Regions from separate parts of the Anoxybacillus sp. PDR2 genome, predicted to be linked through region 1. Evidence: a T-box and tRNA genes for the amino acid it is inferred to sense, from the RefSeq annotation. Region 1 holds a T-box; the other regions hold tRNA genes.
The links. The T-box of region 1 lies ahead of pheS (phenylalanine--tRNA ligase subunit alpha). A T-box ahead of a tRNA ligase gene usually reads a tRNA of that ligase, here a tRNA-Phe.
Positions count from the first base shown of each region.

Region 1 (2,983 bases):
TCCGGCTAACGCAACTGGCTCGCTTCCGTTCGTAATAACAAGATGATCGTCGGTTAATGTTCGTTTGACATCGTCTAGCGTTACCATTGTTTCACCCGCTTTCGCGCGGCGGACGACAATCTCTTTGGAGCCAAGGCGGTCATAATCAAAAGCATGAAGCGGTTGGCCGTACTCAAGCAAAATGTAGTTTGTAATATCAACAACGTTATTGTGTGGACGAATGCCGGCTGCCATCAAGCGCGCTTGCATCCAAAGCGGTGATGGGCCAATTTTGACGTTTTTTACAATTCGTCCGGCATAAAGAGGATTATCCTCTTGTGCATCGACGCGCACAGAAATGTACTGGTGAACATCTTCATGATTTTCATGAATCGTCCTCTCAGGCAGCTTCACGCTTCGGCCTAAAATCGCAGCCACTTCATAAGCGACACCGATCACGCTTAAACAATCCGCTCGGTTCGGCGTCAAACCAAGCTCCAACACTTCATCATCCAAATGGAGCAGTTCAAGCGCATCGGCTCCCACCGGAGCATCGCTAGGAAACACAAAAATACCGTCAGCGTACTCTTTTGGCACAAGTTTCGACTCGATGCCAAGCTCCTGCAATGAGCAAATCATTCCATTTGATTCTTCACCGCGCAATTTCGCACGTTTAATTTTGAAATTGCCTGGCAATACCGCGCCGACCTTTGCGACCGCTACTTTTTGTCCTTTAGCGACATTCGGAGCGCCGCAAATGATTTGCACCGGTTCTCCCTCACCAACATCGACGAGGCATTTGCTTAATTTATCGGCGTTTGGATGCTGGTCACGCTCCACGACATGGCCGATCACGACGCCTTTCGCCCCTTTGTTTAACACTTCAACACTTTCCACTTCGATTCCGCTTTTCGTGATGCGGTCTGCTAATTCTTTTGCTGTTACTCCTGTTAAATCAACATATTCCTGCAGCCATTTATATGAAACAAACATCCATCAAACCTCCCTTTACACCCGGTTGAATTGTTGCAAGAAACGAACATCGTTTTGATAGAAATGGCGGATGTCGTCAATGCCGTATTTCAGCATCGCGATGCGTTCAGGCCCCATCCCGAACGCAAAGCCGGTATATTTTTTTGAATCAAAACCGGCCATTTCTAATACATTTGGATGTACCATTCCAGCCCCTAAAATTTCAATCCAGCCTGTACCTTTACATACGTTACAGCCATGGCCGCCACAATTAAAGCAAGAGACATCCACTTCCACAGACGGCTCCGTAAACGGGAAAAAGCTTGGACGAAAACGAATGTCGCGATCTTCGCCAAACATCTTGCGGGCAAACTCGCGCAGCGTTCCTTTTAAATCGCTCATGCGGATGTTCTCATCGACAACGAGCCCTTCAATTTGAGTAAACTGATGTGAATGCGTCGCATCGTCGTTGTCCCGTCGGTATACTTTTCCCGGGCAAATGATTTTCACAGGACCGCGTCCTTGATGCTTCTCCATCGTGCGCGCCTGTACCGGAGATGTATGCGTGCGCAGCAAAATTTCCTCTGTAATATAGAACGAATCTTGCATATCGCGCGCCGGATGACCTTTCGGAAGATTGAGAGCCTCGAAGTTGTAATAGTCTTTTTCGACTTCTGGCCCTTCGGCAATCGTATACCCCATGCCGATAAACAAATCTTCAATTTCTTCAATTACGCGCGTCAAAGGATGATGATTTCCTCGGCGCACTGGACGCCCTGGAAGCGTTACATCAATCGCTTCAGCTGCTAATTTTTTCTCGACCTCCTGTTGCTCAAGCTCTGCTTGTTTTTCTTCGATTGCTGTTTGGATCGCTTCACGCACCTCATTGACAAGCGCCCCCATCACCGGGCGTTCCTCAGGAGACAATGCTCCCATTCCGCGCAGCACTTCGGTAATCGGTCCTTTTTTGCCGAGATACGCTACGCGCACCTCATTGAGCGCTTTTAAGTCATTCGCCTGCGTAATTTTTTCAAGCGCCTCTTGCTGAAGCTGCTGTAAACGTTCTTTCATGAAAAAACCTCCTCTATGCAAAAATAAAAAACTCGCCCCCTGCATAAGGGACGAGTGAAATCGCGGTACCACCCTTGTTAACAGCGAAAAAGCGCTGTTCACTTCATTGCGATAACGGCCATGGCCGGAACGCCTTTACATTTTGCAATAGCAAAATGGTCCAAGCGTCAACTCCAGAGGTGAATTCACTTGCTTCTACCATAAAAACGCTCCCAGTCTCCGGCGTTTTCTCCCTGGATGGCGAGGGACAAGCTACTCTTCTCTTTCATCGTTATTTTTCTTATTTCATTATTTTTATATTATAGGCAATCCATCCATCTGTTGCAACCACTATCTGCTGAGGGAACAAACATATACGATTACTATCTCATGCTTCGCCATTCCACTATATCAGCTTCTTGCTCCATTGTGTGAGCCGAAAGCCGCTCTACTTGCCGTGCTTGTTCCTCTGATGAACCTCCCCATCTCCCCCTCGTTAAGAAATGGAAGACTTCTCGGTGGATGATGTTAAACTGGAACTCTCTCTTTTTAACATAGCCACATCTTCTTTTTGTGCAGAGGCGTCTTCTTTGAACCGCTTCACCTCTCCTTGCAAATGAGCAATGCCCCTCTTCATTTGTTCCATTTCGGGCATTTTGTACATCGAGCCGTTCAATAACCGCATGGAACAATGCTTTTCCATATTGAATCGTTTCTTTTAGGATTCATTCAGTAGTGTATCTTTTACGTTTATCCCCGCAAATGGTAAAGCAAAATCCCGGTGGCCACTGCCACGTTCAGTGATTCAGCTTGTCCATGAATAGGAATGTACAAATTTTTCGTCGTCTGCTCAAGCCATTCCTTGCTGACGCCGCTTCCTTCATTGCCGACAAGAAGAGCAAACGCACCGCTAGCGTGTACTTTTCGATAATCATCGCCATTTTCTAAAGATGTCCCGTAAATTGGAATATTTTTTTCCTTT
Region 1 covers NZ_CP047158.1:2,988,831-2,991,813, forward strand. The annotation lists gene pheT (phenylalanine--tRNA ligase subunit beta) at 1-972, opposite strand, end outside; gene pheS (phenylalanine--tRNA ligase subunit alpha) at 988-2,022, opposite strand; T-box leader at 2,066-2,300, opposite strand; gene GRQ40_RS14375 (hypothetical protein) at 2,498-2,704, opposite strand; gene GRQ40_RS14380 (TrmH family RNA methyltransferase) at 2,752-2,983, opposite strand, start outside.

Region 2 (2,983 bases), 580 kb from region 1:
TGGAATGAGCAGACAGGACGAGCGCTCAGAATCAGTGTCAATATCTCGCCTAAGCAGTTTTTACAGGAAAAGCTGGTTGAACAGATTACGGCCATTTTGAAGAAAACAAATTTGACAGCAGACAGCGTGGATCTGGAAATCACAGAAGGAGTGGCCATTTTTAATGAGCAACACACGATTCAAAAGCTTAAACAGCTGAAAGCGTTAGGAGTTCATATTTCCATTGATGATTTTGGAACAGGTTATAGCTCTCTTAGCTATTTGCGTAAATTTCCGATTCATCGTTTAAAGATCGCCAAAGTATTTATTGATGGAATTGCGCAAACGGAGGAAGATCAAGCGATTGTCGCTTCCGTTATCGGTTTAGCGAAAAATTTGAAGCTGCGCGTGATTGCTGAAGGCGTGGAAACATTTCAACAGCTGCAAATTCTTCGTTCTCTTCATTGTGATGAAATTCAAGGATATGTTCTGGGAAAACCGTTAGCAAAGGAAGAATTTGAAAAAGTGTATTTAAAATAGCCTCCCCAAACAAAGGAAAGAGGGAGGCGATAGGGTGTCCAAGGCTATCGCTGAACGTATTCCATCACGTCTAAATGGAGTTCAATAAGCGCCAATTTTGTTTCATTGGCTAACGGCGAAGCCATAATGCGTTTAACAGCATAATGAAATTTCACCTCTGGAGCTTGACGAACGCGTGGATGAGTCATTTCATCTCTCAGCTCTTTTTCAATCGCTTCATGAATGAGCGCCTTACATCTTTCCTCTGTCAGCTCTTCCTCTTTGTTAAGCGAGCGATTGGACCAAAGTGATCGATAAGCTTCAAACAAATGCATAAATGCAGCCATAGAGATCCCCCTTTGTTGCGCAAAAGTACAAAATTCATTATACAACGATTGTATGATAAAATCATAAAAACAGATTATTCCGAATGTGAATGGCTCTAAGGCGTTAATTTAGGCAAAGGCTAGTGACGGTTGTTTTTGGCCGTTTTTCCTTAAAAAATATATTGACAAATTATTTGTATCGATATAAAATAAAAATCGTCGCTATTTAAATATAGATAGTGACGGCTTGAAAAAAATCATATTGACAATCTCACTTGTTTTATTATAATAATACTTGCTTACGTTTTTAAGCATGCGGAAGTAGTTCAGTGGTAGAACACCACCTTGCCAAGGTGGGGGTCGCGGGTTCGAGTCCCGTCTTCCGCTTCAAAAGGATCTTTGTAATCAGTGCTCATATGTGAACGGTTGCTTTAGAGCGGGAAGTAGCTCAGCTTGGTAGAGCACATGGTTCGGGTCCATGAGGTCGCAGGTTCAAATCCTGTCTTCCCGACCAGTTTCATTTTTGGGGCCTTAGCTCAGCTGGGAGAGCGCCTGCTTTGCACGCAGGAGGTCATCGGTTCGATCCCGATAGGCTCCATCGAATGGAGGAGTACCCAAGTCTGGCTGAAGGGGTCGGTTTCGAAAACCGATAGGGGTGTCACAGCCCGCGGGGGTTCGAATCCCTCCTCCTCCGTCCTATACATATCGCATGATTAGATGTCATACATATAAGTGATAGCGGAATCATAGAAGTTTTATTGCAATAATTTTAAAGACATACATATGTTTAACTGTTTTCGGTGAATTCGCTTTGTTGTATAGGAAAGTAAAGGGGATTTATGGTTAACTTATCTGGAATGTTTGATCAATGACCCGTCGCTGATGTCATATTGACAAAATAGCTGTTCTGCACCATGTTTTAATGTACGGATGCGAATGGAAAGAGAAAGGCGATATAAACATAGGACCAATATACATCGTATCATGGCTCGATAGCTCAGTCGGTAGAGCAAAGGACTGAAAATCCTTGTGTCGGCGGTTCGATTCCGTCTCGAGCCATTTTTTATAGCTGGAGGGGTAGCGAAGTGGCCAAACGCGGCGGACTGTAAATCCGCTCCCTGTGGGTTCGGCGGTTCGAATCCGTCCCCCTCCACCAGTTAGGGGCATAGTTTAATGGTAGAACAGAGGTCTCCAAAACCTCCGGTGTGGGTTCGATTCCTACTGCCCCTGCCATTTTCCAGCATGGCGGCTATGGCGAAGTGGTTAACGCACCAGATTGTGGCTCTGGCATTCGTGGGTTCGATTCCCACTAGTCGCCCCTTTTGAATATGAAGAGGATTGGGGTATAGCCAAGCGGTAAGGCAACGGACTTTGACTCCGTGATGCGTTGGTTCGAATCCAGCTACCCCAGCCAAATGCGGAAGTAGTTCAGTGGTAGAACACCACCTTGCCAAGGTGGGGGTCGCGGGTTCGAGTCCCGTCTTCCGCTTTGATGGCGGCATAGCCAAGTGGTAAGGCAGAGGTCTGCAAAACCTTTACCCCCGGTTCGAATCCGGGTGCCGCCTTTGTTGCGAGTGCAGTTTAGTGGCAAAACTTCAGCCACGAGCGATACGTCATTGAATATGTGACGAGTTGCTGATGTCGTGGGTTCGAGTCCCGTCACCCGCTTGTGGCGGTCCAATGGATCGACGAACCGTCTCATTACTCTGTTTTTCGAACAAATGAAAGAGGCATAGCAAATTGCTTGTGACAGAAGCTTAAGATGATGTCCCAGTAGCTCAGCAGGATAGAGCAGCGGCCTTCTAAGCCGTCGGTCGGGAGTTCGAATCTCTCCTGGGACGCTGAAAAAAGGGGTTTCCTATAAAAGGAACCCCCTTTTTTAATGAGCAAAAGCAGCTCTTTTGCTTCAGGTTAGTTCGATTGGTCTTTTGTAGTTGTTGCTTTAGATAGCTCTGAGTTCTGAAATCGTAACATGTTGAGCGATTTGAAGGGAAGTCGTATTTTTATTGAAGCTGCAGTTTGCGCGTTGGATCATTGGTTGCTTCTATATGGCCCCCTGATTATTTTAGCGTGGTTTGCGCTTCAAGGTAGGATTTTGGCACTTTATGGACTTCGTATGCTGTACAAATTCCCGACTCAATCGCCCCTTGGATCCACCC
Region 2 covers NZ_CP047158.1:2,404,294-2,407,276, reverse strand. The annotation lists gene GRQ40_RS11515 (putative bifunctional diguanylate cyclase/phosphodiesterase) at 1-519, shown strand, start outside; gene GRQ40_RS11510 (hypothetical protein) at 564-845, opposite strand; tRNA gene GRQ40_RS11505 (tRNA-Gly) at 1,140-1,211, shown strand; tRNA gene GRQ40_RS11500 (tRNA-Pro) at 1,262-1,338, shown strand; tRNA gene GRQ40_RS11495 (tRNA-Ala) at 1,350-1,422, shown strand; tRNA gene GRQ40_RS11490 (tRNA-Ser) at 1,429-1,518, shown strand; tRNA gene GRQ40_RS11485 (tRNA-Phe) at 1,811-1,883, shown strand; tRNA gene GRQ40_RS11480 (tRNA-Tyr) at 1,896-1,980, shown strand; tRNA gene GRQ40_RS11475 (tRNA-Trp) at 1,984-2,057, shown strand; tRNA gene GRQ40_RS11470 (tRNA-His) at 2,070-2,142, shown strand; tRNA gene GRQ40_RS11465 (tRNA-Gln) at 2,164-2,238, shown strand; tRNA gene GRQ40_RS11460 (tRNA-Gly) at 2,242-2,313, shown strand; tRNA gene GRQ40_RS11455 (tRNA-Cys) at 2,319-2,389, shown strand; tRNA gene GRQ40_RS11450 (tRNA-Arg) at 2,395-2,492, shown strand; tRNA gene GRQ40_RS11445 (tRNA-Arg) at 2,592-2,665, shown strand; gene GRQ40_RS11440 (flavin monoamine oxidase family protein) at 2,885-2,983, opposite strand, start outside.
Region 2: it encodes a tRNA-Phe, which carries the amino acid that the T-box ahead of pheS (phenylalanine--tRNA ligase subunit alpha) is inferred to sense. The anticodon was not compared.

Region 3 (2,983 bases), 180 kb from region 1:
CATTTACATTTGACATTTTGTCAAGTTAAAAATTCGGAATAATCAAAAACAGAAATGCACAATATTATATAGATCAAGTTTTTTTATAAATTTTTCTTTCTAAATAATTGGAGGAACGAATATTTTTGAGGCGTATGATGTAACTTATTATGTTAACATAATAGAGTTATACCGTTTTTCCACGGTCGGTGATCGAGCATCATCTCTTCTCCCGTGTGTTTTGAAGATGACACTCGTTTTATCTTTAAATGATTTTATATAAAGTAAAAAACACTATGCTTTAGCACAGTGCTTTTTACTTATGACCCGTACGGGATTCGAACCCGTGTTACCGCCGTGAAAGGGCGGTGTCTTAACCACTTGACCAACGGGCCTTGCATTCAGCAGTGGCGGAGAAGGCGGGATTTGAACCCGCGCGCCGCAAAAACGCGACCTAACGGTTTAGCAAACCGTCCCCTTCAGCCACTTGGGTACTTCTCCAATGGCTCCGCAAGTAGGATTCGAACCTACGACCTACCGGTTAACAGCCGGTTGCTCTACCGCTGAGCTATTGCGGAATAGTGGATAAACACAAAAACTAACGAATCATTATTCGTATTTTTCTACTGCCTCTTCCTCTTCAAGACATTCGAAGAAGCACAATGCGTCGAGGCAACTCGCTGTTTGCTCAGAGGAGAAATGCTCGTCGCTGAGCGATTGCGGAATAGTAGATGAAAACAAAAGCTAACTGACCAATGTTATAGAAGAAATTCACAGAACACCTATAGATGGGCAACACATGTCACCAAACTTTATGCAAAGAAACGCTTTACAAAAAGAAAGATGGGCCTAAGTGGACTTGAACCACCGACCTCACGCTTATCAGGCGTGCGCTCTAACCAGCTGAGCTATAGGCCCGTATACAAGCGGGTGATGGGAATCGAACCCACGACATCAGCTTGGAAGGCTGAGGTTTTACCACTAAACTACACCCGCATAATTATCAAATTTTTTATTACAAATTTCTAGTATCCCGATATACCATGCCTCTTCCTCTACCAGTTCATTCTAAGATGCTTTGTGCGTCGAGGCAACTCGTCGCCTATTCAATGATGTATCGCTCGTGGCTGAGGTTTTACCATTAAACTACATCCGCGCAATTATCAAATCTTTTATCACAAATGTCTTGGGATAATATGTATGGGGCGACTAGTGGGAATCGAACCCACGAATGCCAGAGCCACAATCTGGTGCGTTAACCACTTCGCCATAGCCGCCATTACTTTAATAAATCGATGCCGGCTGCAGGACTTGAACCCGCAACCTACTGATTACAAGTCAGTTGCTCTACCAATTGAGCTAAGCCGGCTTTATCTATAGAACTAACCATAAAAGCACATGTTCTGTGCCTCTTCCTCTTCAAGACATTTCAAGATGTCCAATGCGTCGAGGCAACTCGCAGTCATTTCACCGATGCTCCGCTCGTCTCTACCAATTGAGCTAAGCCGGCATTCATAAGATGCGTTGGATAAAATAAATGGTGGCTCGGGACGGAATCGAACCGCCGACACAAGGATTTTCAGTCCTTTGCTCTACCGACTGAGCTACCGAGCCATACATATTTTATGGCGGTCCCGACGGGACTCGAACCCGCGATCTCCTGCGTGACAGGCAGGCATGTTAACCACTACACTACGGGACCAACCGTTTTATTTGGTTGCGGGGGCAGGATTTGAACCTGCGACCTTCGGGTTATGAGCCCGACGAGCTACCAGGCTGCTCCACCCCGCGATGACAAAATTATATTTTTTTCAATCAATATTATGTATGGTGGAGGATGACGGGATCGAACCGCCGACCCCTTGCTTGTAAGGCAAGTGCTCTCCCAGCTGAGCTAATCCTCCTAAAAGTGACCCGTACGGGATTCGAACCCGTGTTACCGCCGTGAAAGGGCGGTGTCTTAACCACTTGACCAACGGGCCATTACATGAAATAGTGGCGGAGAGCAAGGGATTCGAACCCTTGAGACGCTGTTAACGTCTACACGATTTCCAATCGTGCTCCTTCGACCACTCGGACAGCTCTCCAAAATGGCTCCGCAAGTAGGATTCGAACCTACGACCTACCGGTTAACAGCCGGTTGCTCTACCGCTGAGCTATTGCGGAATAGTGGATAAACACAAAAACTAACGAATCATTATTCGTATTTTTCTACTGCCTCTTCCTCTTCAAGACATTCGAAGAAGCACAATGCGTCGAGGCAACTCGCTGTTTGCTCAGAGAGGAAATGCTCGTCGCTGAGCTATTGCGGAATATGTTTAATATAAAGCCTAGCAACGTCCTACTCTTGCAGGGGCGTTAGCCCCAACTACCATCGGCGCTGGAGAGCTTAACTTCCGTGTTCGGGATGGGAACGGGTGTGACCTCTCCGCCATCATCACTAGGCTTATTATTTCAAACAGACAAGTATTATTATAACGAGCATTTCGCCCATGTCAAGAACTTTTTGTTCTTTCAAAACTAGATAACAGATCAGAGAAGAAAGGATAGGCGGTGCTTTTCTTGATGTCTTGCTCCCCTTTTCGTATTGGTTAAGTCCTCGATCGATTAGTATCCGTCAGCTACACGTGTCGCCACGCTTCCACCTCGGACCTATCTACCTCGTCATCTTCGAGGGATCTTACTTGCTTATGCAATGGGAAATCTCATCTTGAGGGGGGCTTCACGCTTAGATGCTTTCAGCGCTTATCCCTTCCGCACATAGCTACCCAGCAGTGCCCTTGGCAGGACAACTGGTACACCAGCGGTGCGTCCATCCCGGTCCTCTCGTACTAAGGACAGCTCCTCTCAAATTTCCTGCGCCCGCGACGGATAGGGACCGAACTGTCTCACGACGTTCTGAACCCAGCTCGCGTACCGCTTTAATGGGCGAACAGCCCAACCCTTGGGACCGACTACAGCCCCAGGATGCGATGAGCCGACATCGAGGTGCCAAACCTCCCCG
Region 3 covers NZ_CP047158.1:3,169,408-3,172,390, forward strand. The annotation lists tRNA gene GRQ40_RS15205 (tRNA-Glu) at 303-374, opposite strand; tRNA gene GRQ40_RS15210 (tRNA-Ser) at 388-480, opposite strand; tRNA gene GRQ40_RS15215 (tRNA-Asn) at 483-557, opposite strand; tRNA gene GRQ40_RS15220 (tRNA-Ile) at 824-897, opposite strand; tRNA gene GRQ40_RS15225 (tRNA-Gly) at 905-975, opposite strand; tRNA gene GRQ40_RS15230 (tRNA-His) at 1,181-1,256, opposite strand; tRNA gene GRQ40_RS15235 (tRNA-Thr) at 1,276-1,348, opposite strand; tRNA gene GRQ40_RS15240 (tRNA-Phe) at 1,518-1,593, opposite strand; tRNA gene GRQ40_RS15245 (tRNA-Asp) at 1,606-1,681, opposite strand; tRNA gene GRQ40_RS15250 (tRNA-Met) at 1,694-1,770, opposite strand; tRNA gene GRQ40_RS15255 (tRNA-Val) at 1,808-1,883, opposite strand; tRNA gene GRQ40_RS15260 (tRNA-Glu) at 1,890-1,961, opposite strand; tRNA gene GRQ40_RS15265 (tRNA-Ser) at 1,976-2,066, opposite strand; tRNA gene GRQ40_RS15270 (tRNA-Asn) at 2,071-2,145, opposite strand; rRNA gene rrf (5S ribosomal RNA) at 2,308-2,424, opposite strand; rRNA gene GRQ40_RS15280 (23S ribosomal RNA) at 2,567-2,983, opposite strand, start outside.
Region 3: it encodes a tRNA-Phe, which carries the amino acid that the T-box ahead of pheS (phenylalanine--tRNA ligase subunit alpha) is inferred to sense. The anticodon was not compared.

Region 4 (2,983 bases), 1.5 Mb from region 1:
ATAAAAAACAGGTCATCCCTGTTAAAATAAATGGTGCCGATGGTGGGAGTCGAACCCACACTCCCTCACGGGAACACGATTTTGAGTCGTGCGCGTCTGCCAATTCCGCCACATCGGCAAATCACAAACATCAGAACATGATATATTATACCACAAAACAAACTATTAGTCAACTAATTAAACAACAACAATTATATTCATTACATTTGATAAAGGCGGCACCCGGATTCGAACCGGGGGTAAAGGTTTTGCAGACCTCTGCCTTACCACTTGGCTATGCCGCCATCAAAGCGGAAGACGGGACTCGAACCCGCGACCCCCACCTTGGCAAGGTGGTGTTCTACCACTGAACTACTTCCGCATTTGGCTGGGGTAGCTGGATTCGAACCAACGCATCACGGAGTCAAAGTCCGTTGCCTTACCGCTTGGCTATACCCCAATCCTCTTCATATTCAAAAGGGGCGACTAGTGGGAATCGAACCCACGAATGCCAGAGCCACAATCTGGTGCGTTAACCACTTCGCCATAGCCGCCATGCTGTAAAATGGCAGGGGCAGTAGGAATCGAACCCACACCGGAGGTTTTGGAGACCTCTGTTCTACCATTAAACTATGCCCCTAACTGGTGGAGGGGGACGGATTCGAACCGCCGAACCCACAGGGAGCGGATTTACAGTCCGCCGCGTTTGGCCACTTCGCTACCCCTCCATTACTCAAAAAAGTTAAAATGCCGACTGCAGGACTTGAACCCGCAACCTACTGATTACGATTCAGTTGCTCTACCAATTGAGCTAAGTCGGCTTCATCCATAGAACTAACCATAAAAGCATATGTGTCCTGTGCCTCTTCCTCTTCAAGATATTTCAAGATGTCCAATGCGTCGAGGCAACTCGCAGTCATTTCACCGATGCTTCGCTCGTCTCTACCAATTGAGGTAGGCCGGCTTATTTCTATGAAAAATCAGCCATGACATAAGCTTTTTTGCGCTATTCTTCTAAATTATTCACCAAAGACAGCACTTTTCTCAGCAACTCATTCGCTTTATTTACAAACATTCACACAAAAATGGTGGCTCGGGACGGAATCGAACCGCCGACACAAGGATTTTCAGTCCTTTGCTCTACCGACTGAGCTACCGAGCCATACGCATTTATGGCGGTCCCGACGGGACTCGAACCCGCGATCTCCTGCGTGACAGGCAGGCATGTTAACCACTACACTACGGGACCATTTTGTTTGGTTGCGGGGGCAGGATTTGAACCTGCGACCTTCGGGTTATGAGCCCGACGAGCTACCTGGCTGCTCCACCCCGCGATGATCATTAGCTTATTAATATTGATGGCGGAGGAGGAGGGATTCGAACCCCCGCGCGCCTCTCGACGCCTCTCGGTTTTCAAGACCGACCCCTTCAGCCAGACTTGGGTACTCCTCCAAACAATTTCAAAATGGTGGACCTTGTAGGACTCGAACCTACGACCGGACGGTTATGAGCCGTCTGCTCTAACCAGCTGAGCTAAAGGTCCAAAATTCATAATATGGCGGTGGAGGGGATCGAACCCCCGACCTCACGGGTATGAACCGTACGCTCTAGCCAGCTGAGCTACACCGCCATACGTTAAATCATGGTGGAGCCTATCGGGATCGAACCGATGACCTCCTGCGTGCAAAGCAGGCGCTCTCCCAGCTGAGCTAAGGCCCCTTCGTTCCAAATGGTCGGGAAGACAGGATTCGAACCTGCGACCCCATGGTCCCAAACCATGTGCTCTACCAAGCTGAGCTACTTCCCGTATGGCGCGCTCGAGAGGATTCGAACCCCTAACCTTCTGATCCGTAGTCAGATGCTCTATCCAATTGAGCTACGAGCGCAGATGCCGAGGGCCGGACTCGAACCGGCACGGTAGTCACCTACCGCAGGATTTTAAGTCCTGTGCGTCTGCCAATTCCGCCACCCCGGCGTGGCTGGAGCGGAAGACGGGACTCGAACCCGCGACCCCCACCTTGGCAAGGTGGTGTTCTACCACTGAACTACTTCCGCATTGGCTCCTTATTCTTTATCATGGTGCGGGTGGAGGGACTTGAACCCCCACGCCGTGAGGCGCCAGATCCTAAGTCTGGTGCGTCTGCCAATTCCGCCACACCCGCAAAAAGTGAGCCATGGAGGACTCGAACCTCCGACCCTCTGATTAAAAGTCAGATGCTCTACCTGCTGAGCTAATGGCTCCTGCTCCTATATTCTGTTATGGTGCCGGCTGCAGGACTTGAACCCGCAACCTACTGATTACAAGTCAGTTGCTCTACCAATTGAGCTAAGCCGGCGTCATCTATACTAGTTTTCATTGAAATAATGGTGGAGGATGACGGGATCGAACCGCCGACCCCTTGCTTGTAAGGCAAGTGCTCTCCCAGCTGAGCTAATCCTCCGATATGTAGCGCCTAGCAACGTCCTACTCTTGCAGGGGCGTTAGCCCCAACTACCATCGGCGCTGGAGAGCTTAACTTCCGTGTTCGGGATGGGAACGGGTGTGACCTCTCCGCCATCGTCACTAGGCTTGTTATTTCAAACAGACAAGTATTATTATAACGAGCATTTCGCCCATGTCAAGAACTTTTTAGTTCTTTCAAAACTAGATAACAGATCAGGGAAGAAAGGAGGCAGTGCTTTTCTTGGTGTCTAGCTCCCCTTTTCGTATTGGTTAAGTCCTCGATCGATTAGTATCCGTCAGCTGCACGTGTCGCCACGCTTCCACCTCGGACCTATCTACCTCGTCATCTTCGAGGGATCTTACTTGCTTATGCAATGGGAAATCTCATCTTGAGGGGGGCTTCACGCTTAGATGCTTTCAGCGCTTATCCCTTCCGCACATAGCTACCCAGCGGTGCCCTTGGCAGGACAACTGGTACACCAGCGGTGCGTCCATCCCGGTCCTCTCGTACTAAGGACAGCTCCTCTCAAATTTCCTGCGCCCGCGACGGATAGGGACCGA
Region 4 covers NZ_CP047158.1:659,554-662,536, reverse strand. The annotation lists tRNA gene GRQ40_RS03200 (tRNA-Leu) at 32-118, opposite strand; tRNA gene GRQ40_RS03195 (tRNA-Cys) at 214-284, opposite strand; tRNA gene GRQ40_RS03190 (tRNA-Gly) at 290-361, opposite strand; tRNA gene GRQ40_RS03185 (tRNA-Gln) at 365-439, opposite strand; tRNA gene GRQ40_RS03180 (tRNA-His) at 461-533, opposite strand; tRNA gene GRQ40_RS03175 (tRNA-Trp) at 546-619, opposite strand; tRNA gene GRQ40_RS03170 (tRNA-Tyr) at 623-707, opposite strand; tRNA gene GRQ40_RS03165 (tRNA-Thr) at 728-800, opposite strand; tRNA gene GRQ40_RS03160 (tRNA-Phe) at 1,066-1,141, opposite strand; tRNA gene GRQ40_RS03155 (tRNA-Asp) at 1,153-1,228, opposite strand; tRNA gene GRQ40_RS03150 (tRNA-Met) at 1,237-1,313, opposite strand; tRNA gene GRQ40_RS03145 (tRNA-Ser) at 1,339-1,431, opposite strand; tRNA gene GRQ40_RS03140 (tRNA-Ile) at 1,446-1,522, opposite strand; tRNA gene GRQ40_RS03135 (tRNA-Met) at 1,536-1,609, opposite strand; tRNA gene GRQ40_RS03130 (tRNA-Ala) at 1,623-1,698, opposite strand; tRNA gene GRQ40_RS03125 (tRNA-Pro) at 1,710-1,786, opposite strand; tRNA gene GRQ40_RS03120 (tRNA-Arg) at 1,789-1,865, opposite strand; tRNA gene GRQ40_RS03115 (tRNA-Leu) at 1,869-1,954, opposite strand; tRNA gene GRQ40_RS03110 (tRNA-Gly) at 1,960-2,034, opposite strand; tRNA gene GRQ40_RS03105 (tRNA-Leu) at 2,057-2,141, opposite strand; tRNA gene GRQ40_RS03100 (tRNA-Lys) at 2,148-2,220, opposite strand; tRNA gene GRQ40_RS03095 (tRNA-Thr) at 2,240-2,315, opposite strand; tRNA gene GRQ40_RS03090 (tRNA-Val) at 2,345-2,420, opposite strand; rRNA gene rrf (5S ribosomal RNA) at 2,431-2,547, opposite strand; rRNA gene GRQ40_RS03080 (23S ribosomal RNA) at 2,689-2,983, opposite strand, start outside.
Region 4: it encodes a tRNA-Phe, which carries the amino acid that the T-box ahead of pheS (phenylalanine--tRNA ligase subunit alpha) is inferred to sense. The anticodon was not compared.